Dehalococcoides mccartyi 195: one gene and its partner. The protein of the gene in region 1 interacts with the protein of each later gene in a pairwise test. Links are inferred from orthologs where the notes say so. Each region holds a gene or a part of one and is shown on either strand. Other genes may lie near its edges.

Evidence for each region.
Region 2: the proteins of dnaX (region 1) and DET_RS07505 interact in binary tests that used the Escherichia coli proteins (3 or more experiments, as listed by UniProt). The link is inferred for Dehalococcoides mccartyi 195 from one-to-one orthologs.

The regions. Positions count from the first base shown.
Region 1 is NC_002936.3:533,759-544,351, forward strand. Bases 1,625-4,589 are described here. They hold dnaX (DNA polymerase III subunit gamma/tau), read right to left. Parts: upstream 3,969-4,589; coding sequence 2,280-3,968; downstream 1,625-2,279. Other genes in these bases: recR (recombination mediator RecR), read right to left, coding at 1,625-1,950; DET_RS03095 (YbaB/EbfC family nucleoid-associated protein), read right to left, coding at 1,971-2,270; DET_RS03105 (SHOCT-like domain-containing protein), read right to left, coding at 4,205-4,589. In the rest of the region: DET_RS03080 (DNA alkylation repair protein), read right to left, coding at 1-231; magnesium/cobalt transporter CorA, read right to left, coding at 233-1,297; more of recR, read right to left, coding at 1,336-1,624; more of DET_RS03105, read right to left, coding at 4,590-4,627; DET_RS03110 (hypothetical protein), read right to left, coding at 4,643-4,927; DET_RS03115 (DUF2089 domain-containing protein), read right to left, coding at 4,927-5,301; DET_RS03120 (tubulin/FtsZ family protein), read right to left, coding at 5,506-6,684; gap (type I glyceraldehyde-3-phosphate dehydrogenase), read right to left, coding at 6,778-7,782; DET_RS03130 (2-hydroxyacyl-CoA dehydratase family protein), read right to left, coding at 7,804-8,823; eno (phosphopyruvate hydratase), read right to left, coding at 8,963-10,249; DET_RS03140 (TIGR00725 family protein), read right to left, coding at 10,268-10,593. UniProt on the Escherichia coli protein: Part of the beta sliding clamp loading complex, which hydrolyzes ATP to load the beta clamp onto primed DNA to form the DNA replication pre-initiation complex.
Region 2 is NC_002936.3:1,318,311-1,332,049, reverse strand. Bases 8,634-12,746 are described here. They hold DET_RS07505 (DNA polymerase III subunit alpha), read left to right. Parts: upstream 8,634-9,033; coding sequence 9,034-12,546; downstream 12,547-12,746. Other genes in these bases: DET_RS07495 (putative signal transducing protein), read left to right, coding at 12,530-12,746; DET_RS07510 (TIGR01906 family membrane protein), read right to left, coding at 8,634-8,887. In the rest of the region: DET_RS07555 (RHS repeat-associated core domain-containing protein), read right to left, coding at 1-5,228; DET_RS07550 (hypothetical protein), read right to left, coding at 5,218-5,736; DET_RS08735 (hypothetical protein), read left to right, coding at 6,059-6,223; DET_RS07525 (FmdB family zinc ribbon protein), read left to right, coding at 7,106-7,321; DET_RS07520 (hypothetical protein), read left to right, coding at 7,670-8,089; more of DET_RS07510, read right to left, coding at 8,177-8,633; more of DET_RS07495, read left to right, coding at 12,747-12,784; RadC family protein, read left to right, coding at 12,762-13,577; DET_RS07485 (protease inhibitor I42 family protein), read left to right, coding at 13,600-13,739. UniProt on the Escherichia coli protein: DNA polymerase III is a complex, multichain enzyme responsible for most of the replicative synthesis in bacteria. This DNA polymerase also exhibits 3' to 5' exonuclease activity. The alpha chain is the DNA polymerase catalytic subunit.

The DNA of each region.
Region 1 (10,593 bases):
GCTGGCCATTATACGGGCTTCATGAATACCCGAATCCCAGAGTAAAAGTGCCAGGGCATGATTATGCCCGGCGGATTTGGCAAGCGGGCGGATATCTTTTACGCTCACTCCCAGGGTATTGGCGCTGGATATACCGAAGCGGGCCATACCAGCCACATTATCCGCATTGGCCAGTGATTTAAGCCGGTTTATGAGTGTGTTGTATTCTATCCGGATGTTTGTGTCTGACAATTTAAAGCCATTTCTTCCGCTTGAAAAACAATACTAATATTAAAGCTATGGCTAGCATGAATAAAAGTATACCGGGATACCCCCAACTGAAGCGGAGCTCTGGGATATCAAAATTCATGCCGTATATGCCTACGATAAAGGTCAGGGGTATAAAAATGGAAGCGAATATAGTTAAAACCTTCATGACCTCACTCATGCGGTTGGATAGGCTGGAAAGGTAAATATCTATCATGTTGGAAAGCATATCCCGGTAGGTTTCGCCGGTATCTATCTGCTGGATAAGGTGGTCATAAATGTCACGGAAATATATGTGGCTGCTTTTATCTATCAGGGGCGTTTCACTGCGTTCAATGGCTGCCACGGTCTCCCTGGCCGGCCAGATAGATTTACGGATAAAGAGCATTTCTTTTTTGGCCTCTGAAATCTGTTTGAGTGTTTGGGAGGATGGGGAGGATAGAAGCTGTTCTTCTATTTCGTCCAGATAATCTCCGAAGCCCTCTATCAAACTGAAATAGCCGTCTACTATTATATCCAGTATGGAATAGAGCAGATAGTCTGCCCCTAGTTTCCGAATCCGCCCGTTATCTGACTGTAAACGTTGGTGAATGGGGTTAAAAATATCACTCTGGTGTTCCTGAAAACTTATCAGGAAGTTTTTACCCAGTATCAGGCTGATATGTTCTGAGCGGGTTTTCTTAAGCTCGGAATCCCAGTGAAGTGCTTTGATAACGGCAAAGAGGTAATTGCCGTAGTCCTCCAGTTTGGGACGCTGCTCAGTATTGACCACGTCTTCAAGGGTAAGGGGGTGAAGGTTAAAGCATTTGCCCAGTTCCTCCACCATAGCAGTATCCTGAAGCCCGCTGACCTTTACCCAGACTATGCCGCCGGACTGTTTAACCTGGGTACTGCAGTCCGCCAGGGTTTTTAAAGGCAGCGGCTGGTAGGCATCCGGGGTATACGAGCTAAGGCTGAGGCTGGCTGGCTCTGTCTTTCCTTCGCCTATAAATACTACTGAGCCTGGCAGCATACCTGCCTTCTGGGAGTATTTTTTAGATTGTCTGGTCATAGCCTGCCTCCTTTCGGGCTCAAGTCAGGAAAGGAAAACTAAAAGTTCTGGCGTCCCTCCATGGCCCGGCTTAAGGTTACATCATCAGCATATTCCAGTTCGGTTCCAAAGGGTAAACCCCGTGCCAGTCTGGTTACTTTTATACCCAGCGGGGTTATCAGGCGCGAAAGGTACATAGCGGTAGCCTCACCCTCGGTGGTGGGGTTGGTAGCTAAAATAACCTCATCTACCTGCCCGTCATTCAGGCGGCTCATAAGTTCGTTGATGCGTATATTTTGGGAAGTGATGCCTTCGGTGGGGGAGATAGCCCCGTGCAGTACATGGTAATAGCCTCGGTAAACGCCCACGTGTTCCAGTGCCAAAATATCCTGCGGCTGTTCCACCACGCAAATCTTGTTTGCTTCGCGTTTGGTATTCTGGCAGATTGGGCAAAGCTCACTGTCAGCCACGTTAAAGCAGATACGGCACTGGCTTATCTGGTTCTTGATACTGCGGATAGTATCTGAAAGAGTCAGAACCTGTTCTTCAGGCGCCCTCATCAGGTAAAAAGCCAGCCGCTGGGCGCTTTTCGGGCCTATGCCCGGGAGTTTGCCCAGCGAATCTATAAGCTTGTTTACTGCACCGGCTGTAGACGGTAAAGAAGTATCCTTCAACAAAGTCTCCTGCCGAAATATTACATCAGACCCGGAATTTTAACATCCCCCATCAGTCCCTGCATCTGCTTTGAGCCTTCTTTTTTAGTCTCTTCGTAAGCATCATTGAAAGCTTTAGTCAGGGCATTTTCCAGGTCTTTGGGTTTGGACGGGTTGATGATGTCAGGTGAAATACTTAGGGACAGTATTTTTTGCTGGCCGTTCATCTTTATCTTGATAGCACCCTTGGCGCTTTCAGTCTCCACTATTACTTTTGCCAGTTCTTTCTGGGCTTTGTCCAGCTTAGACTTAAGCTCCATGGCCTGCTTAATCATGTTCATGTTCACGCTTTACTTTTCCTCCACTGATATAATCTGGGCTCCCAGTTTTTGGGCTTCTTTGACCAAATGGTTGGTTTCGGCTTCGGATATGCATACCAAAGTGCATGTCCTGCCTACGAAATTTGAAATAATTTCGGCGGTAACCTTGCGGTTTTCCAGTTCTTCAATCTTGTCTTTGTGGTATTTGTATTTAAAAGACAGAGTGACCACATTTTTTTCTATAGAGACCGGGCGGACACCGGCGCTGCGTAGTATGGCTACTGCCGCTGAGCGTTTAAGGTTGTCCGGTGCCTGGTCAAGTATGTTTTTCCAGCTGACCTTTAGCTGTTCAATCACATCCCCGGCCCCTATAAGCACTTTTTCTTCTTCTTTGGGCGGGGCGGGGGCAGTGTATTTGGGTTTTTCTTCAACAGGTATAGCCGTTCTGGTAAGTTTGGGGGCAGATTCTTTAGCCCCGGTTCTGGAGGCAGCGGCCGGTTCTGAAGCATTCTTGGTTTTATCCTGGATTTCTGCTTTGGCTTCTTTCTGCGGCGGCTCATTAGATACCGCCGGTTTTTCAGTTTTAGGGGCTGGTAATTTGGCCTGGGGGGGTATAGTAGCCGGTGCAGTATCCGGATTAAGCGAAGCATCTACCAGTGCCAGCTCAAAACTCAGGCTGGAGGCCGTATCTGAACTGAAATCAAGCTGGCTAAAGGCCTTTATAGCTTTAGTAATGCCCTCCAGGTTGGTTATGGCTGATACTTTTTGCAGGGCTTTTTTCTCATCTGCGGTAAGTTCCAAACTGCCTTCCGCCCCGCTGTTTAGGAGCATAATCTGGCGGAGGTAATCCAGCAGTTCACGGCGGAATTGTTTTAAATCAATCCCGTCCGCCACAACGGCATTAAGGGTTTGCAGCCCGTTTTTGATGTCTTTTTTAAGTATATTTTCCGCCAGGGTTTTTATGCGTTCATCCCCGCTGATACCCAAAGCCGCCTGCACCTGGGGCAGGCTTATTTCGGTACCGTAAGTGGTGGCTATCTGCTGAAGCAGGTTTTCACCGTCACGGAAACTGCCCCCGGCTGAACGGGCTATCAGTTTTAAAGCCTCGGGTTCTATATTTATGCCCTCTGCCTGGCTTATTTTTTCCAGTTTGCGGCTCATATCTGAAAGGGATACCCGGTGGAAATCAAACCGCTGGCAGCGGGACATAATGGTGGGCAGTACCTTGTGGATTTCAGTGGTGGCCAGTATAAATATAACCCTGGGCGGGGGTTCTTCAAGCGTTTTCAAAAGGGCGTTTGAGGCACTGTTTGAAAGCATATGGACTTCATCTATGATATAAACCTTGTAATTCGCCAGTGCCGGGGCGTACTGGACTTTTTCTTTAAGCTCACGGATATCGTCCACCCCTGTATTGGAAGCGGCATCTATTTCGATTACGTCCATAGAGCTGCCCTCGGTTATGGATAAACACATGGGGCAGGTATTGCAGGGTTCACCCTTGCCCTGGTTGGTGGTGCAGTTTACCGCTTTGGCCAAAATGCGTCCGGTACTGGTTTTGCCCGTACCCCTGGGGCCGCAGAAAAGATAGGCCTGGGCAATACGCCCGCTTGAAAGGGCATTTTTCAGGGTGTGGGCAACGTGTTCCTGGCCGACAAGGTCAGCCAGAGTTTGGGGGCGCCATTTGCGGTAAAATACCTGACAGGTCATATCTGCCATATTATACCCTAAAAGTGTTATTCTCCAAAGCAATTTCGGGCAGATATTTAGCTACAAGGTATGAAAAATCCCCGCTGATTTGCCAGGCGGGGAAGATATTCGGGGTGTAATATACGGGCAGGGTGCAGACGGCGGCTGGTTTTCCGGTTGCACCCTGTGTTTTTTAGCCGTTTTTTATTTACCCGGTAAGTTATTTCCGGCATTTGGTTGCCTGGTATACAGGCTGGTTTTCTATTTTATTCGGTAAATACCTTTACCTTGCTGCCTTCACTGTCTACGTCTACCTCCATCTCGGTCATAGCCTCAATCAGGGGTTCAATATCCTCTTCACGCAGGTTCTTGAAATCAAAGTTGACCCCCTTTTCCTTAAGGTTATGGTCTATTTCGTTGGTAGCATCTGCCGGCAGTATGGATGCCAGCTTGATTCCGGCTCTCAACAGAGCCATTGGAACGCGCACATTGACCTTGGCATTACTGTCTTCGTCAGTGCCGTTTATTATTACCCGCAGGTATTTGGGTACTCCTTTGGCAGTTATAGCGGCAGCCGGGGCGGGTTTTGAGTCTTCATTACCCAGCGCTTCAAGCAGTTTATTGGCCTGGTCTACGGTTATTTTGCCTTCGGAAAGCATTTGCAGTATTTTTTTAGCATTTTCAGACATTTTTAATATTCCCCCTTATATAAACTGTACTTTTATACGTGTTTTGTTGTCGCGGATATCTGCATTCATACCCCTGAGGGCACACCACAAGCGGTATGAATATGGGCCGATAAGCAAGAGGAAGCGGCCTCTGCCGCTTGACCAGGTCAGTAATATAGCCAGCAGCATGAAAGGTGCAAATACAATCATTAGTGCCAGTACAATGGGATATATCAGGAACAGCGGCAGTATCAGCGGAAAGCTTCCGCCGCCCTTGCCGAATGGTATTCCCGCCCAAAGAAGCATAGGTGGCCAGTACATTATCTTTGCAACCTCCTTAGAGCTTCGTCTACTGAGATTCCGCCTTTTTCCAGTTCTGCCAGTACATTATCATCTTCGTTGGTTGCGGGTGGGGTGGGAAAGTTTTCAACAAAGCTGAAATTTGCCCCTATCCGCTGCAGGCGGTTTTTCACGGTGGGGTAACTGATACCGAAGAACTTTTCCATGTCCTTTATAGAGCCGTGGCATTTTACAAAGGCCATTACAAACACCTGGTCTTCAGCAGAGAGTCTGGCCAGAGCAGGCAGCTCAAAGCTTCCCTCAATGGCAATGCCTGAAGATGCCAGTTTGACCCGCTCAACCGTTATGGTTGCTCCCTGGGTGAGCCTGGTCAGTTCCTGCCAGTCTTTTGCCATATTGTGCACCTCCGGGTAGTTATTTAACTTATATCAGTATTATATGGTTAAAAATTAAAAAAGTCAATATGTAAATTAAAAAAATTAATATAGCAAGGGGGTATGAATTAATAATATTTATCGGCGGGCAGATGGGTAGCTGCGGGCAATAAAAAACGGCTTCGGAATTTCCGAAGCCGTCAAAGTGCCGTGGTGTTTTAATGGTTATTCAAGCAGGGAAGGAATATCTCTGCTGAGTTCATCAATATCTCGCCGCCTGTCCGCCAGGTCAGCCTGACGCTGCTTGATTACGGGCATCATGCTGGTGGAGCGGTTGTAGTAGTAGCGTACCCTCTCAAGGTCCGACAGCTCTGAGAAGATAACGGTTACAGTCATGGTGTCTTTTTCGCGGGGGTAGTCACCGTTGCGGATAATGGCATTCGGTGCCATCTCACGCAGCCAGTCACCCTGTTCTTTTATGATATCCATATTTATTTCTTTGGCAGGGGCGGAAATAAGGAACAGCGCCCGTCCGGCATCACGGGGGTCAATCTTGAGCGAAAGCTCACTTACGGCTTCATCCATAGCCCGGATACCCTTGTAGTTGGAAACGCTCTTCATCCGGAAATGGTCAGTTTTATCAAAGGGCAGGGTCAAGGTGCGGACGCGGGCCTTGCCGTGACCGATAACCGTCCAGCCGGAAATGGTCTGGATGATATCACCGGCATCCATAGTCTTGGCACCGATGTACTTGGAGTTCTTTTCTTCACCGGCACACAGCAAATCCCAGAAAGGCTCAACAATCAGGGAGTTTATCTTGGAAAGGTTGTAGCGGAGTGAAAAATCCTTGCGGACATAACGCTGGTTTTCCACCAGTATAACCGCATCTGCAACCGAACTGATTGATTTTAAGCAGACAGCGGTATTGTAGACGGTGCGCTCTTCGGTTTTCTCCTCATGCTCAAAGGGCAGGGCTATCAGGGCATAAACCGGTTTGTCCATGTAGCGCTCTTTGATATGCTGGGCGATAATGGAAACCGAACCTGAACCGGTACCGCCGGCCGCACCGGCAATAACCAGAAAACCGTCTGCATCATAAAAACGCTTGGTGGTGCGCAGGGCATCTATAACCTTGTCGGCATCTGCTCTGGCAATTTCAGCGCCCAGTTCATTTATTTTACCTACCCCATGGCCGCCGGTTTTACGCCCGCCGATAAGTATGCGGTGCTGGTGGTCAGGTTTGATGGTGACCAGACCTGAAAGGTCAGCCTGGTCGGTGTTTACGGCGAACACTCCCGGGCAGATACTCACGTTACGCTGGGAGCGGGCTCTTTTATCCATACGGGCAAACTCATCCGCTATGCGGCTGCCGCATTGCCCAAGACCGATTACAATTAATTTCATTTTGTCCTCCGTTAATCGGGCTAAATTCTAAACTAATAGCTTTAGCATGTCAACAACTTACGTTTAAATCCGCCCCAGTTATTAGTTTAAAATTTATTTGGAGATGTAAGCTATCAAATCTCCCAGGCGGGTGGAGTAACCCCACTCATTGTCATACCATGAAAGTACTTTTACCATATTGCCGTCCAGCACCATAGTACTGGGGGCATCTATGATGGAACTGGCAGGGTTGCCCTTGAAATCACTGCTGACCAGCTCCTCTTCGCAGTATTCCAGTATTCCGGCCAGCTTGCCCTGGGCGGCTTCCTTGAAAGCGGCGTTTACTTCCTCTACGGTTACATTTCTGGCCAGTTCACCCACAAAATCCACCAGTGAAACGCTGGCAGAGGGTATGCGGAATGAAATGCCGTCCAGCTTGCCTTTAAGTTCGGGCAGCACCAAAGCTACTGCTTTGGCAGCTCCGGTAGTGGTGGGGATAACATTGACCGCGGCGGCTCTGGCCCGGCGGATATCCTTGTGGAACATATCCTGTATCTTCTGGTCATTGGTATAGGCATGGCAGGTAGTCATGAAACCTTTTTTAACCCCGAATTTATCATGGAGTACCTTTATAAGGGGGGCGACACAGTTGGTGGTGCAGGAGGCATTGGAGATAACACGGTGAGTATTGCAGTTATATTTTTCTTCGTTTACACCCATAACCACGGTGATATCTTCACCCTTGGCCGGGGCTGAAATGACCACAGTCTTAACACTGCCGCGAAGGTGGGAGGAGGCTTTGGCGGCATCGGTAAACAAACCGGTAGATTCAATCACCAAATCTACTCCGGCGGTCTCCCAGGGGATCTGCATGGGGTCACGTTCGCTGAAAACCTTGATGGGTTTGCCGTCTACTATTATAGAGCAGTCATCAGATTCAACTGTACCGGGATATTTGCCGTAGGTTGAGTCCCATTTTAAAAGGTGGGCGTTGGATTTATTGTCGGCCAGGTCATTTACCGCTACTACTTCAAGTTCGCCGCGGTGGTACTGGTTAATAGTCCTTAGGGTAATACGCCCGATTCGCCCGAATCCGTTAATGCCGATTCTGGTTACCATAATAATCCCCCTTCAAGTAAATTATAGGTTTATCTGTTTTTTGGCCTTAAGCATATCCAAAAAGGCCTCAAGCCGGGTTTTCTGATGCTGGTTTAAATGAAAATCTGCGTTGCCTTCCAGAGTGAGCATGGGAAGCGGCAGCTTTTGCCTCAATATAATATCACCGATAGCCCGATGACAGAAAGCCTGAACATAATGGATTATGCCGTCTATGCGGCGCTTAGTGAGCTGGGTCCGGATATCCCTTAAGCGGTATTCCATGGGGTAGGGGTAAGTATAAGCGGTGTAAGACCGGGAGATATCAGCACCGCCTTTGGGCAGGCTGAACTGCCGCTGGATTTCATTAAACACCACTCTGGCTCCGTTTTGCTCAAGGTAAGGGTAAAGCTCCTGCCCGAATACCGAAGGCACACCCAGATAAGCCAGCCGTAGTTCGGTCGGGGGGTAAGGGGTGCGGTTCTCCGCTGTATTCAGGAGTTTCTGAAGGTCGGCTTGGTACTTTACATAATCACTATTAAAATCTGAACTGGATACCAGCCAGTAGTGGTCTTCAAAACCGGATACTTTGTTTTCGGCATAACACAGGTAGTCCAGCCTGTGTGCCAGTTCTCTGGCGGGACTAAGTGTTTTCCGCCATTCTTCAGCCGCCTCAAGAGTAGTGCCCAGCCTGAGGGCCAGTTTTGACAGAGATGCTTTTACCTCCGCGGGGTTGGGTTCGGTGGGGAAGTCAAAGGGAATAGTGCAGATACCTTTTAGGTTTAAAACTTCCCTTAGCATCTGGGTGTTTGAGCAGTCACCGCTGGTTACACAGATAACCTCACTGATGCCTTTATCCAGGCAGACACCGTAAATGCCTTTTATCCAGGCACAGCAGTTTAAGGGGAAGCCGTCTTTTTCAGCCAAGCGGATAAGCCTGTCAGGATTTGTATCTGAAACGAAAATATTATTCAGGTCCAGCGGGCTGTAACCGGCTGAAAGCAGTATTTCTATGGGTACAGTGGTGGTAATGCCGATGTATTTGGGGTGCTCGTTATTTTTCAAAACAGCTCACATTTTATGAAAAATTTTTTATCCCATATGGCATCTGGCATATCTTTAAAGCTTTACCCTGCGGATGCAGTTCGGGCGGGTTTTCACCGGCTGCCGGCTGCATCCAGAGGGTTTCTATATCCTTTTATAATTATTTTAAGTTGAAAAAGGCCTCTTTGCCGGGGTATTTGGCCTTTCCGCCCAGTTCCTCTTCAATACGGAGCAGGCGGTTATATTTGGCAGTGCGTTCCGCACGGCAGGGAGCGCCGGTTTTTATCTGGCCGGCATTCATGGCCACAGCCAAATCTGCAATAGTAGTATCTTCGGTTTCTCCGCTGCGGTGGCTGACCACTGCTGTCCAGGCGGAATTATTTGCCATTTTGATAGCGGCAATAGTCTCAGACAAGGTGCCTATCTGGTTAAGTTTAATAAGTATGGAGTTGGAGGCGTTTTCTTTTATGCCCCTCTCCAGCCGCTTTATATTGGTGACATAAAAATCGTCACCCACCAGCTGCACCTTGCTGCCGATTTTTTTAGTAAGCATTTTCCAGCCGTCCCAGTCATCTTCAAAAAGGCCGTCTTCAATACTGATTATGGGGTATTTTTCCACCCAGCCGCACCAGTAATCCACCATTTCGGCACTGCTGAGGGTTTTATTTTCAGTTGCCAGGGTGTATTTGCCGTCCTGATAAAGTTCGCTTGAAGCCGGGTCAAGGGCTATGAATATATCTTCACCGGGGCGGTAGCCGGCTTTTTCAATGGCTTTCAGTATGACTTCCACCGCATCTTTATTGGTGGGTAGGGAAGGGGCAAAACCGCCTTCATCCCCCACGGTAGTATTCTGGTTCATACCTTTCAGCACTTTTTTCAGGCTGTGGTAAACCTCGGTACCCATCCGGAGTGCCTCGGCAAAGCTTTTGGCACCTGTGGGCATTACCATAAACTCCTGAAAGTCAGTGGAGTTTGAGGCGTGTTTGCCGCCGTTTAATATATTGAACATGGGTACGGGCAGGATATATTCGTCACAGTTATTCAGGTAACGGTAAAGAGGCATATGGCAGGATGCAGCTGCGGCATGGGCAACTGCCAGTGAAGTGGCCAGCATGGCGTTAGCCCCCAGCTTGGCTTTATTGGGAGTGCCGTCCAGTTCTATCAAAAGGTTATCCAGCCCCTGCTGGTCTGATGCTTTGAAACCGGATATGGCCTTAGCAATGGCGGTGTTTACATTAGTAACTGCCTTTTGTACGCCAAGCCCGTTATAGCGGGATTTGTCTCCGTCACGCAGTTCCACGGCTTCATGGCTGCCGGTAGAAGCACCCGAAGGTACAGCCGCCCGGCCGAAAGAGCCGTCAGATAAAACTACATCCGCTTCAACGGTGGGGTTGCCACGGGAATCCAGTATCTCTCTGGCCTTGATAGACTTGACTACTGCAGACACAATTACCTCACACTCGTATTAGTTTATTAAATCCAGAGCCATTGTAACCGCTTCCAGGGCATTTCCGGCTTTGATTACAGTGCCGTCAGCCTTGCCGTTCTGGCTCATTGACCAGCTGTTTAAAGTAATTACCGGCAGTCCGCTTTGGAGGGCATAGGCTATTTCAGACAATGTTCCGTAAGCACCGCCCACCGCAATAACTGCCTGGGCAGATTTGACCACCATGACATTCCGGGCAAAACCTATACTGCTTATTATGGGTATTTGGACATACGGGTTTGCCTCTTCGCGGCTGTTTCCCGGCAGTATGCCTATGGTCAGCCCCCCGTTTAAAGATGCGCCCC
Region 2 (13,739 bases), 780 kb from region 1 along the record:
TCGCCCGTCATAGCTGATTCAATTACCGAGTCAACCACATTAGATACTTCTGATACTGCTAGGTTTGCCACTACTACAAATGCGGTACTAACTTCTGCTGTAATATCAGCTAAAATACCAATCCCTGTAAATGCTAGCGCACCAGCAACTGCTCCTCCAACTACATTGGCTATTAATTCTTTAGTTGAAAACGCTTTCTCCGGGTGTATTGCACAATCTACAACGGTTTTAACCGCACCTGCTACAGCTCCAATAGCTGCTCCGATAATCGGTAAAAACCAAGCAAAATGTCCACTGGGATCAGTATATTTTAAAGGATTATTCTGGCAGTAAGAATACCTGTTTAAACACTGGGGATTCGTAAAATCTTGAATGTATATATCGGCACTTAAAAATCTACCAAGCGTTGGATCATAATAGCGAGCATTATAATAATATAGCCCGGTACCATCAAGCTTCTGGCCGGTAAACTGCTCATCAACAGGAACAGAACCGCTTCTGGTAACACCATACGGATAATACTTGGTTGAGCCAAGCGCAGTACCAGTATTGCTAGTGACCAAACTGGTGCTGTTAATACTATCCTGATGAACATACCTGAGAGTTGTACCTTGTCGTTCTGCCATCATTGTGTCCCCAAAATAATACCGAGTGGTTACCTCATCTGTGGCAAGGTTTTTTTCATAAAATTTGTTTATATACAAAATAGTTTCAATTGAGGTTATTTGTTTAATCCTATTGCCATCACCATCGTAAATAAAAGTAGTAATATCGCCACCTTCGGTAATACTAACCGGCCTATTTTCAAGATCCCAAGTCAAGGTTTGAGTGCCTCGATTGGTCATGTTGCCATTAGCATCATAGAGATAATTGGTGGTGCCTACTTGTGTTACGGCATGAGGCTGAGTGCTATAAGTGTATGAGGAACCATTCATGGCTACAATATTACCTATCTGATTATAACTGTATGAGGCAATATAAGCACCCGAAACAGCAGTTAAACGACCCAGGAAATCATATGTAAATGTTTCAGTCTGACTTGATAAAACATCTTGCCTAGTGGATACATTATCACCTGCATCCCAGGTATAGCGAGTATCCTGCAAAACATTACCACCACTCTGAGGTAAAGTTTTTATCTCCCACAGGTTACCGTAATAACCACCGGTAGTATCATAACTACCACCCAGACCATAGTAACCAAAAGTAGTTCGTAAGGTGTTGCCAAAGTTAATTTCTTTAGGCTGAGCCAGTTGGTTGTATAGCGTACTAGTTACCAAATTACCTGTAGTACTACCACTCAGGGCATAAGGTAGACCTCGTCCATTATAGGTATTGGTAACAACTTCTCCTGTAGGATATGTGATTGTTGTTATTCGGTTTAAACCATCATAAATATAAGAAGTAGCGTAATCTACGGAATCTATTGTCCGAAGTTCTTCAATGTTTCTACCCCATGAATCATAAGTCCAAACAATTGTACCAACAGCATCAGTCATACTAGTGCGCAAACCCAAGCCATAGTTACCATTGGCAGTGCTATCATAATTATAGCTGACATCGGTCATACCCAAACCTGCGGGGTATGTCTTGGAAGTGAGACGATTCAAAGCATCATAAGCATAGCTAATAGTATGGCTCAAGGCATCAGTTTGGCTGATGATGTTACCGTTATTGTCATAGCCATAGACCCAGCTTCCCATATCAGGATCCATCATACCCGTTTTACGATTTAACCAATCATAACTAATGCTTGTTATATTGTTGGAATTATCCTTAACCTGCGTAAGATTACCCAGTGTATCATATGTGTATTCAGTGGTAGCGTAAATAGCGTTATTAGCATCATATTCCACAACTTTTGTTAGACGTAAGTATGAATCGTAGTAATAGCGATGTTTATAACCGCGTTCATTAGTTACCAGTACCTGCAGACTGACTGTTGCTCTATCATAACTAACTGTTGTGGCATCAGCATTTATTTGGGTTATCAAACGGCCAAGTATATCATAGATATATGAAACAGATTTCCATGCGGTTTCAGGTGCTTTATAACCATTTATTGAGGTAGAGGCATAATCCTGAGGAACATATACTTGAGAAGTTCGGCCCCAGATATCATATTTTGTAGTTTGTTCAATGATAGTTCGTCCGGTTTCGCCCTGAGATTGTACCTGAACTACTCGACCGATACCGTCAAAGTATTGGCTTTGCCATATAGTGGTTGTTGAATTTATTCTGGTAATAGTTTTGAGGTGTTGCTGGTTAATAGTACCCCAGTTATTATATTGGTACTCTATACTGGGAAGAGTTTCCGTATCACCGGGTTTTACTACTTTGGTAATGCGCTTAAATGTATCAAAATAGCAGGTGGTTGTTTGTCCGTTAACATCCGTTTTAGTTAAAAGATTATCAGTACCTGGATCAAATGTGTAGCTTTCAGACAATCCGGTTATTGGATAAGTCTTAACTGTAGGATAAGTATTATATGTTGTTTCATATTCCCAACTGGTAATATTTCCATTAGGATCCTGCTCTGTTAGTACATTACCAAAGGTATCGTAGGTATAATAATTGCTAATTGAGCTCGAGCCATCTATAAAGGATTCCTTACGAGTAAGGTTTCCTTGGGTAGGTGGGGTAGTGTAGTCAGTATTGTTCCCGTCATAATAGTAGCGGGTTTCAGTTATTTGATTGCTATCTTTATCAAAAGTCCGCTCTCTGGCTACTAATCCTACTATATTGTCTGTGCTATTTGGATAATAATCATATTCAATATAAGATTCATCACCTATCGCATTCGGATTACCATCCAGATATTTTTTGATTACATTTCCATAGCTATCATATTCATATCGTTCCTGATTATAGTGATTGGAACCGCCTGTACCACTATATCCAATCGTGTATTTTACAAGCCGAATAATCCAAGTTCGGATAGTGTATTCGTATTTATGAATCTCATTATCACCAGTATCTGTAACATATATATATCCATTAGGAGCTACTGCTACCGATTGAGGTTGATTAAGCCCGCTTCCAATATTACTTACCCATTCTGGTATATCTGTCATTCCAGTCCCCGGAATATATTCATGGACCAGATTGTTTCCTGTATCGGCAACATATAAGTAACCTGTTTGCGAATAGAAAAGCCCTTGGGGTCCATTAAATGCAGTATCCACACCATTAAACTTGTAGGTATTGAAGCTGGCAAAACTAACTGTAGGACTATTAACAGTTGAGTAAATATGAATTCGGTTATTTCCTGTGTCAGCTACAAATAGGATGTTATCGTTGGTTACAGCTACACCCTGGGGTTGGTTTAGGGACTGTGTGCCCATATTCCAATAAAGAATTGTATTGACTAAGCTCCCTGTAGCTGTATAGATCTTGACATTATTGGCTCCAGTATTTGCAACATATATGTTTCCACCTTTTGCTACAGTAATACCTTGGGGACGAGTCAGACCAGTAATTAAATTGCTTACGAAAGTCCCATCTATAGTGTATTTTTGAATAGTATTGGCATTGGTATTTGAAACAAGCAGATATCCATCATAAGTAAAAGCTAAGCCTTGAGGTTGGTTTAAGGAATTGCCGAAGCTGCTCATAAGGATACCATTAGGATTATACTTTCGGATTAGGTTCGCATTAGTATCTGCTACATAGATATATCCATCTTGCCCAATTGCTACTGCATTCGGATTATTCAAACTGGAGATTGTATTGCTAAGTACACCACCCATTCGTAGTACTATTTCATCCAATGCCCCAGATTCAAAGTCTGAAGAAACACTTTCGGGGTATTCTTCATTAAATGCGCCGTTATACTTGCAATAGTTGTAGGAAAATTCCAGTCCGGTCAATTTTTCGGCTAGAATCGAACCAGTTGTATAAAAATTATGATTAATAAATCTGTTAGTTTCGGGTATCTCTCTGACTGAACTAAATCCTCTGAATGGAGCATCCCAGCCATAACCGGAGTAATAGGGTCCGCCACTATAAACATAGTTCGTAACTTGACTCACGCCTATACCGCTGTTTACAGTCTTAGTTGCAACGCATTCTCTAGTCCATGTATCGTATGTGGTGTTAGCCGGTGTTTGGACATAAGTAAAAGCCACATACCCACCATAGCCGCTATTAACCTGTGTAAGGAATGGCCATGATAAGGAAGCAGCATTGCCAGGATTGCCACTATAGGTGGTTTCATATGTACGCCTATATACCTGTTTATTCGTATAAGTGAAAGTTGTTGCTGGTAAAGAAGATACGCCATCAGCACCTTTTTGGATGATGGAGTTAAGCTTGATAGTACCAGAATAATATATGCCACCATATTGACTGGAATTATATGAAGCTGCAGTAACGGTATAAGCAAAGCTATATTTGCGAATCAGGGTAGCGCCTATGCTCACTTCAATGGCGTCCAGCTTACGATTTTCCATAACCTTGGGAGCTGGATTGGATCCATAGCTTTTAGGATTATCCAAACGAATATAGCCATCAGTTGCATCATTCTGGTCATATGATGATATAAAATGAATTACAATATCGCCATAAGTCAGATACTCTGGATAAGCTGATCTTACCCATGTATCAGGTGAAGTGCCTTTTATATCTTGGATATAGCTGACTGTTGCTTCATTTCCATTGGTATCCCTTATAATACTTAAATCCCAGCGATAACTTCCACCATCTGCACTGGTCAGGTATTGTACCGCGGTAGATCCAGTGCTACCACCAAATTCATAATAGTAGCCATTTTTATCATAGACTTCCCAAATATCCCCAGAGCGGGTTATCTTTAGAAATTCTTGTGGTTTGGTATAGTAATTTATCCCATCACCTGTTACGAGTTCATACGAACCATTGTTGAATTCGAGGAAGTATTTGTCAGCAATTGGTTCGTGAGTTATTCGGCCAAGGCTCAAACTCCATCCAATACCCACCCAAGAGCCAAGCGACCGTTTGTTTTTCATCTCATCTACAGAACCACTATTGTAGATTAATTCAATCTTGGGTTTAAAACCGCCAGGTCCGGCAGGAGTGTCAATTGAGTAGCTGTAAATCGATGCACCAGATTGTAGCCCGACCTGAGAATCCATAACCATGCCCGGCCCAGATATAAGAGGATTTGCCAGCTCTCCATAGTGGCTAAAATGATTAAGATAAGCTGTCAATATGCCAGTCTTTTTATCAAATTTACTCGATTCAACAGGCACCCAGGATTAATTCTTTTTCATCTAAATAGCATAGCTTAAGTGAATCTAAGTCTAAACCATGTAATTCTTCTGGGGTATGCTTGATCGTTATAAGAAGCTGTTTATCGAATTTATTAACAATTGTATCTGTAGCTTCAATTCTAGCAGTAAGGTCTACTACATTTACAAATCTAGTTCCTGTTGATCCCCATGGAATATATTCATCCATGTTTATTTGGACTTGGCCAGATACAGCACCAGCCGGAATTTGCAGACTTATTTTTTCACTAGCTGAAATCAGTATAGAACAGGATTCAGCTAATGCGTTAATTGTGGTTCGTTGTGGAGGTACCGGTATGACAGGTATTCTCTCCTGATTGTCTATGTAATGAATGATATCACTACCATCACTAGACCCGTCATCCGCAGCATGTAGAGAAATAGGAGGGACCATTTCAAAAAGAAGAATAATTGAGATGATAACACCGATAAGAGGAGTGAGTGATTTCAGAAACTTGGGCACAAACATAGTTGCCTCCGATTGACTCTTTGTATTATCCGAACAATATAGGCAAAATTATAACAATAAAGATATATTTGTCAACTATAATACAAATAATGTATAAATAATAGAAATAAATGACTATATCTACGTATCTATACCATGGATCACCCTAAGCATTTGCTATACGGTAAGGAACCTGATATTGCATCTAAGAGTAAATTGGATAAAATATGTTGTTCAATAAAACGATAAATATTTAAAGACCATAAAGGTAAATACGTCTATCTTATTGTTTTAAAGTAAGTTAAATAATAATAAAGTGCTCGATGGACTGAAGGAGAAATAGATGAAGAAAATCCGCCGGAGCTTTTGGGTAATATTAGGCATTATTTTTATGGTACTCGCAGGTATATTCCCTCGCTTTGATTCGGAATTTGTAATTCTTGCTCTATTTAGTTTCGCAGGTGCACTAGGTTTGTTAAATTTCTGGGGGGGGAATAAAAAAACCTAAAATAGTTTGAAATAAACTAAATATCAAAATCCTTTTTTTCCATAGATCATACTTTTGTTGAATAAAACAGCGTTCCGACTGATTAGATTGATAAGATAGCGTCATGTCATGATTGAAGTAGACCCAAATAGCGACTAGTTTTCAAACTCCCTACCAAATTCGCAAAGATATTGTGATAGAGGTATATGCTCGAATATGCTTATGATGAGATATCAGCATAGAAACTACTCTTCAATTAACATTTAGATTATGTTGTTTTGAGAATGGAAAGATCATCAGCCGAAAAAGTTTAGTGCCAAATTAGTGCCATTTATAAAAATAGCCCCCATGACAATAACATCATGAGGGCTGTTCTACGTTTAAAAAATGGTGGGCGGTATAGGATTCGAACCTATGACCCCCTGCGTGTAAAGCAGGTGCTCTAACCAGCTGAGCTAACCGCCCGAAAGAAATATGGCGCGCTTGGTGGGACTCGAACCCACGACCTCAGCCTTCGCAGGGCTGCGCTCTAATCCAACTGAGCTACAAGCGCCGGTATGGTGCCGAAGGAGAGATTTGAACTCTCACACCTATTACAGGTACTACGCCCTGAACGTAGCGCGTCTGCCGTTCCGCCACTTCGGCCTGTCAAGTCACCAGTTGATCAGGGTTATCTGGACAACTTAAGCCGCTAGATTATACTTATTGGGATAGACTAGTGTCAATCCAGCTTCAGGAGTATCTGCTTTTAGCGGCAGGATTTATTTTGAAAATTTTAGAGTCCTGGACAATATTTAGTTTTTAAACTGTTATTGAGGCCAACTACATCTGGGATATATAGTTATGTCAGGTAAGCGTTGACTTTAAGCTCTTTTGACGATACAATTTTAGTAGGAGATAAAAATGCCAATTTACGAATATGTATGCCCAAAATGCAAAACCAGATTTGAAGACATCCGCTCTACCAGCAAGGCTGATGAGGAAGCTCTTTGCCCTGAATGCAAAACTCCCTCTGCCAGAGGCGTTTCAGGTTTTGCCTGCCGAGGTACCGGTTCCTGCGGAAGCGGCGGCGGTTCCTGTTCAAGCGGTTCTTGTTCAAGCTGTTCCGGCTGCCACTAAATTCGGTTGATGAAACTGTGTTTCGTTAAAGCTGACCGGCAAATGCCGGCATAATTCATCTGCCTATCCCAGCCAGTAATGTATTGTGTCGGTTTTTGTTTTTAGTAAAAGATCCGGATTTTCTATTGCCTTTACTCTGTACGGTGCTTAAGCGGGTATTTATTTAGTTTGCGGTTGGCAGGTACTTTTTATAAGCGGCTATCTGCAAGTTCCGTTTATCGTTATAAGATAGAGGGAAACAGATATGTCTGAAAATTACTCTGCCGCTGGTGCACCGGATGTCTTTGAGTTTTCAGAGTGTTTCAGACTGTCTTCAGGTGTGTTTCCCGGAAAGGTAAAGGATAAAATATGCGCAAGAGAGTCTTAACTATATTTGCCGGTTTGCTGATGCTAGGTTTACCCCTTTCGGCCTGTTCCGTTGACACTCCTACGGCAGGGCTTGACCAGTCTATCTCTTTCCCCCCTGGACAGAGTTGTGCCATAGCCGGCGAAGATCTGATTATCAAATTCGTAGGGGTAGTATCCGACAGCCGTTGCCCCGAGGGTGTCCAGTGTATCTGGGCGGGTGAAGTGATGGTTCAGTTGGAGATTAACTCTGGCGGCGAAAAGACCAAGTTTTACATGGTTAAAAGAGGTGCCGGAGGAGATGCGGTAGCTGATTTCGGCATTTATAAATTCAGCTTTAACGTTACTCCCTACCCTGCAGTCGGTACAGAAATTACCAAAGACCAGTACCGACTCTTGCTGACTGTCAGTAAGGCACAGTAAGCTAGAACTGAAGTTCTGTATTGTTTATCACAGGTGTGCAATGTAGCATCTTGAAAAGAAACGGCGGGGTTTACCGCCGTTTGGCTATTAAAAAGGCAGGTCACTCCTGGAAGGTTTTCTTAGTAGCCAGCCGCCGGCCACAAGACTGACTGCCAATACTCCGATTAAAATGCCCAGCATAAGGGCGCTGTCTTCCCAGAACCCTCTGGGGAAAAACATTACCAGATAGTCTTTGGCGGGGTCTAACAGCCAGAAGTCATTGCTGAAACCAAGCAGGTGCAACCGGGTGAAGAAAGTCTGGAAATCCAGCATGGCTATAAGCCCGATGCCGCCTAATAACAAAAGGCTGAACACTCCTCCCTGAATAAGCACTATGCCGGCTTTTTTTACCCGCCCGGCCTGTTTTTTCAAGTATAGGTAAAGGAAAAATCCTCCGCCAAGTAACAGGCAGATGCCCAGAGCCAGATAATTCAGGCGGACAAGCCCCTTTACATCTTTTAAGTGAAGTATTTCCCGTTCTTTGAATACGGTTACGTCTACCCCGTCTTTTTCCAGATGTAGGTCTATATATTCCTCGCCGTTGTTAAAGTAACTAATAAGGGTAGATGCGGCTGTTTCTAGTTGGGCAGGGGTAAAGCCGGTTTTTTGGCTGATTTCGTACTTTTCAAAACCCTTTTCATACAGCCATCGGCAGTTTATAAGTATACTCAGGGTCAGGGTGAGTATTATCAGTGGGATAAGGAGTGTGGCTAAGGTTTTCCAGACATTATATAAAAATCTTTTCAATTCTGGTTTCATGGCTGTATTTTACACTCTTATCTACGAAAAATGCACCTTCAAACCTTGAGGTTGTCTGTTTGAGGTTGTTTTAAGCCTTGAAATGACTTCTCACCTGCATACCTCAAATGGCAGGGCTGTGTTATAATCTGCCCTTAGGAAAAGCTATGTTTTGTCATCTTCATGTCCACACCGAATTCAGCCTGCTGGACGGCATGTGCCGTATTTCCCAGCTGGTAGCCCGTGCCAAAGAACTTGGCATGGAGGCGCTGGCTATTACCGACCATGGTACTATGCACGGTATTCCCCGTTTTTACAAAGAGGCCAAAGAAGCAGGTATAAAACCGATACTGGGCAGTGAATTCTATTTGGCATATGGTGACCGTACCGCCAAAACAGCGGCAGATAAAAACTATTACCATCTGGTGCTGCTGGCTAAAAATAACAAAGGCTATCACAACCTTATCCAGTTAAGTTCACGTTCACACATAGAGGGTTTTTACTATAAACCCCGGATAGATAAAGAGCTGCTTGAAAAATATTCGGAAGGGCTGGTCTGCCTTTCGGCCTGTCCTTCGGGGGAAGTACCCCGCCTGATATTGGAAAACCGCTTTGACGAAGCCAGAGAGGCCGCTCTTTGGTACAAGAAAACTTTTGAAAACTACTATATAGAAATCCAGCGCCACCCCATGCCGGATTTGGAAAAGATAAACAGCGTCCTTATTCCCATGGCACGGGAGCTTGATATACCTTTGGTGGCTACCAATGATACCCATTATCTGGATAAAGAAGACGCCCCTTATCATGACCTGCTGCTTTGTATAGGCACAAATGCGCTGGTCAGTGACGAAAAACGGATGAAGATGGAGGGTGATTATTTTTACCTGAAATCACCTGAAGAAATGGCGGAAGCCTATCAGGATATACCGGATGCTATTGAAAACACCGCCAAGATAGCCGAAATGTGCAACGTAAGCCTGGATTTCGGGCGTTTGCACCTGCCGGAGATAGATATACCTGCCGGTAAAACCCCGGATGAGTATCTGGCAGACCTGTGTTATGAGGGGCTGCCCAAATTTTATCCTGATGCCAGCCAGGAGATACTTGACCGCCTGAAATATGAGCTGGATGTTATTAAAACCACCGAGTTTGCCAATTACTTTCTGGTTACCTGGGATATTATCCGTTTTGTAAAAGAAAAGGGTTTGTATTACGGCGTCCGCGGCAGCGCCGCTTCGTCTATAGTGCTGTACTGTCTGGGTATTACCGCCCTTGACCCTATTAAATACAAGCTGGTTTTTGAGCGTTTTCTGAATATTGAACGCAAGGAAATGCCTGATATAGACATGGACTTTCAGGATGACCGCCGCGAGGAGGTCATTGAATATGTGGTGGGCAAGTACGGGCGTGACCATGTTTCCCAGATTATTACCTTTGGTACGCTGGGGGCAAAAGCGGCGGTGCGGGATGCGGGGCGGGCGCTTGGCATGGCCTATGCGGATGTTGACAGGGTAGCCAAGGTCATACCCTTCTCCCTTCACATGACCCTGGACAAGGCTATGGAAGAAAGCACCGAACTGAAAGATATGTACAATCAGGATTCGGTTGTCCGTAATCTGGTGGATGCCGCCCGCAAGATAGAGGGGCTTTCCCGCCATGCTTCCACCCATGCCGCCGGGGTGGTTATTTCCAAAGACCCGCTGACAGACCATGTACCCCTGCAGCGCCTGAGCAAGGAAAATAATCTGGGTCTGGTCATGACCCAGTACACCATGGAAGATATTGCCAAGATTGGCTTGCTCAAAATGGATTTTCTGGGGCTGGTCAACCTGAATATACTTGGCAAGGCCTGTGCGGTTATTAAAGAATACACCGGGCAGGATATTGACCCCCTGGCCATACCCCTTGACGATGTAAAAACCTTTGAGCTGCTGGCGGCCGGCGAAACGGTGGGTGTTTTCCAGCTGGAAGGCACGGGTATGCGCCGCTATATCAAAGAGCTGAAACCGACCGTGTTTTCAGATATTGGCGCTATGGTGGCTTTGTACCGCCCCGGCCCTATGGAACAGATACCCCGTTTTATCAAATCAAAACACGGGCTTGAGCCTATCACCTACCCCCACCCCGCCCTTGAACCCATACTGGAAGAAACTTACGGTGTTATTGTTTACCAGGAGCAGGTGCTGTTTATAGCCCAGACCTTCTCCGGCTATACCCTGGGACAGGCGGATATACTCCGCAAGGCCATGGGCAAGAAGATTGCGGCCGTTATGCAGAAACAGAAAGCCAATTTTATTGACGGGGCTTTGAAAAACGGCTATACCCCTGAAATAGCCGAAGAGGTGTTTGCTCTGGTTGAGCCCTTTGCCGGTTATGCCTTTAACAAGGCTCATGCCACCAGCTATGCCCTTATTGCCTACCAGACAGCTTACTTAAAAGCCAACTATCCGGTGGAATACATAACCGCCTATCTCCAGGCATTTTGTGATGTGACTGAAAAAGTGGTAACTGCCGTTACCGAAGCCCGCCATATGGGGATAGAGGTGCTGCCGCCGGATATCAACCGCAGCGGGGTTAATTTTGAAATAGAGCAAAACGAAGACGGGGTTAAGAAAATCCGCTTCGGGCTGGCGGCGGTCAAGAATGTGGGGGTGGCGGCGGTGGAACCGATTGTGGCAGAGAGAAAAGCCAACGGGGAGTATCTGTCTGTTGAAGATTTATGCCGCCGGGCGGAAGGGTCATCACTTAACAAACGGGTAATGGAAAGCCTGGTCAAAGCCGGGGCACTGGACAGCCTGGGTGACCGGGGGACTCTCCTTTTCAATCTGCCGAATATACTTTCCCTGGCTCAGCGGGAACAGAAGCTGAAAGATTCAAACCAGACTACCATGTTTGACCTTTTCGGTCAGCAGTCACCCATGCCCATGCCCAGTCTGGAGATGGCGGAATCCCCGGTTACCACCCGTGAAAAGCTCCAGTGGGAAAAAGAGCTGGTAGGCATATTTATATCTGAACACCCTTTCACCCCGTATGCCAGTGCGGCTCAGGAGGTAACTACCGCCCTGTGCGGCCAGATAGATGAGGAACTGGATAACCAGCCGGTAACGGTGGCCGGTATGGTGGCTTCGGTGCGGGTTTCGGCTACCCGCGAAGGCAAACCGTTTGTAATGGCGGAAATAGAAGATTTGGTGGGGCGGGTGGAAGTAGCCGCCTGGCCTAAAGTATATGCCGCAACTAAAGCCCTCTGGGAGGAGGGGAATATTCTATTAGTGGAAGGTAAAGCTGTGGTTCGTGGAGACAGGGTATCAATTCATGCGGAAAAAGTAAGCCGGTATCAGCCGGAAACAGATAAAAAAGCGGCTCCGGTATTTATAAACGCTCCCCAGCCGAAGGCGGAAGACAAAGAGCCCCCGGCTCCCCAGCTGCAGCGGCTGGTGGTATGTATCCAGCAGACCGAAAATGAGGGCCGGGATATTGACTGCTTGAACGAAGTAGTTGAAATACTGAAGCAATACCCCGGTGAAACTGAGGTAAGGCTGTGCGTGGTAAATCACGAACGGGTTTTCATATTGAAAATGCCGGATATCTGGGTATACTATTGTCCGGAGCTTAAAAGCAAGCTTGCCGCCCTGGTGGGCAGTGCCAATGTGAGGCTGGAGAATAATGCCCCAAGCGGATAAACTGGAACTGGCCGGGGTAGCCCCCAACCAGATAGTGGCGGAAATGTGGCAGGGTTTTCTGGAGGGGGAGGGTATTCCCTCCACTCTGGGAGCGAAGCAGGTGTTTCCGTATCTGGGTATAACTTTGCTGCCGGTCAGTCTATATGTTTTGAAAGAGCACCTTACTCAGGCCAAAGAGATATTGGCGGATTTGCAAGTGCAGAATGAAGAGCCGGATGAACCCGCCCAAGAAGACTGAGGATACCCCATCTGTTTCAACCGCTAATCCGAACGCCGGGCATCGCCAGCGTCTGCGTGAGCGTTTCCTTAAGGCCGGTCTGGACGGGCTGAATGATTATGAAGTGGTAGATCTGCTGCTTACCTTAGGGACTCCCCGCCGTGATTGCAAGCAAGCGGCCAAAGAGGCCATAAAACACTTCGGCAGCCTTAGGGCGGTGCTGGAAGCCTCCCCTGCCGAACTTTCAAGCATAAAGGGAATAGGCGAGGTCAACTCCATGGCCCTTACCCTTATCAGGGAAGTATCCCGGCGCTACCTTAAGGACGGGATTATGGAAAAACCGGTCTGCAATACCGCCCAGCAGGTGTTTGATTACCTGTATTGCGCCATGCGGGGTCTGAAAAAAGAGGTTTTCAAGGTAATATATCTGGACAGCCAGCACCGGGTGCTGGAGGTGGCAGACCTTTTTAGCGGAACAGTGGCCAGCGGTTGTGTTATCCCCCGGGAGGTGATTGGGGCGGCTATTTCCCAAAATGCCTCCGCCCTTATTTTTGTTCATAACCACCCTTCCGGTAAGACCGAGCCTTCGCAGGCAGATAAAGACCTGACCCGTGAGCTGGTGTATGCCGCCATGGTGATGAAAATACGGGCTTTAGACCATATTATTATCGGGGATAACTGCTATTTCAGTTTTGCGGCTGCCGGTCTTATGGGAGAGTATGAAACAGGTTTTTTAAATTTGAAACTGAAACATGTTTCCGAAGCAAAACGTCATATATACCGGGCAGAACTGTTCGGGGGAAACCCGGAGTAAACCCAGGCTTAAGGGGTGGAAAATGAAGAAATCTGCTGTTTTGATACTTAGTCTGGTCTGCACTTTCAGTCTGGCTTTTTCCGGCTGCAGTCCGGAGGTCAAAACTTATACAGATGCGGATACTCTGATTGAATGCCGGGCTGGGGATGAGTTTATAGTGGC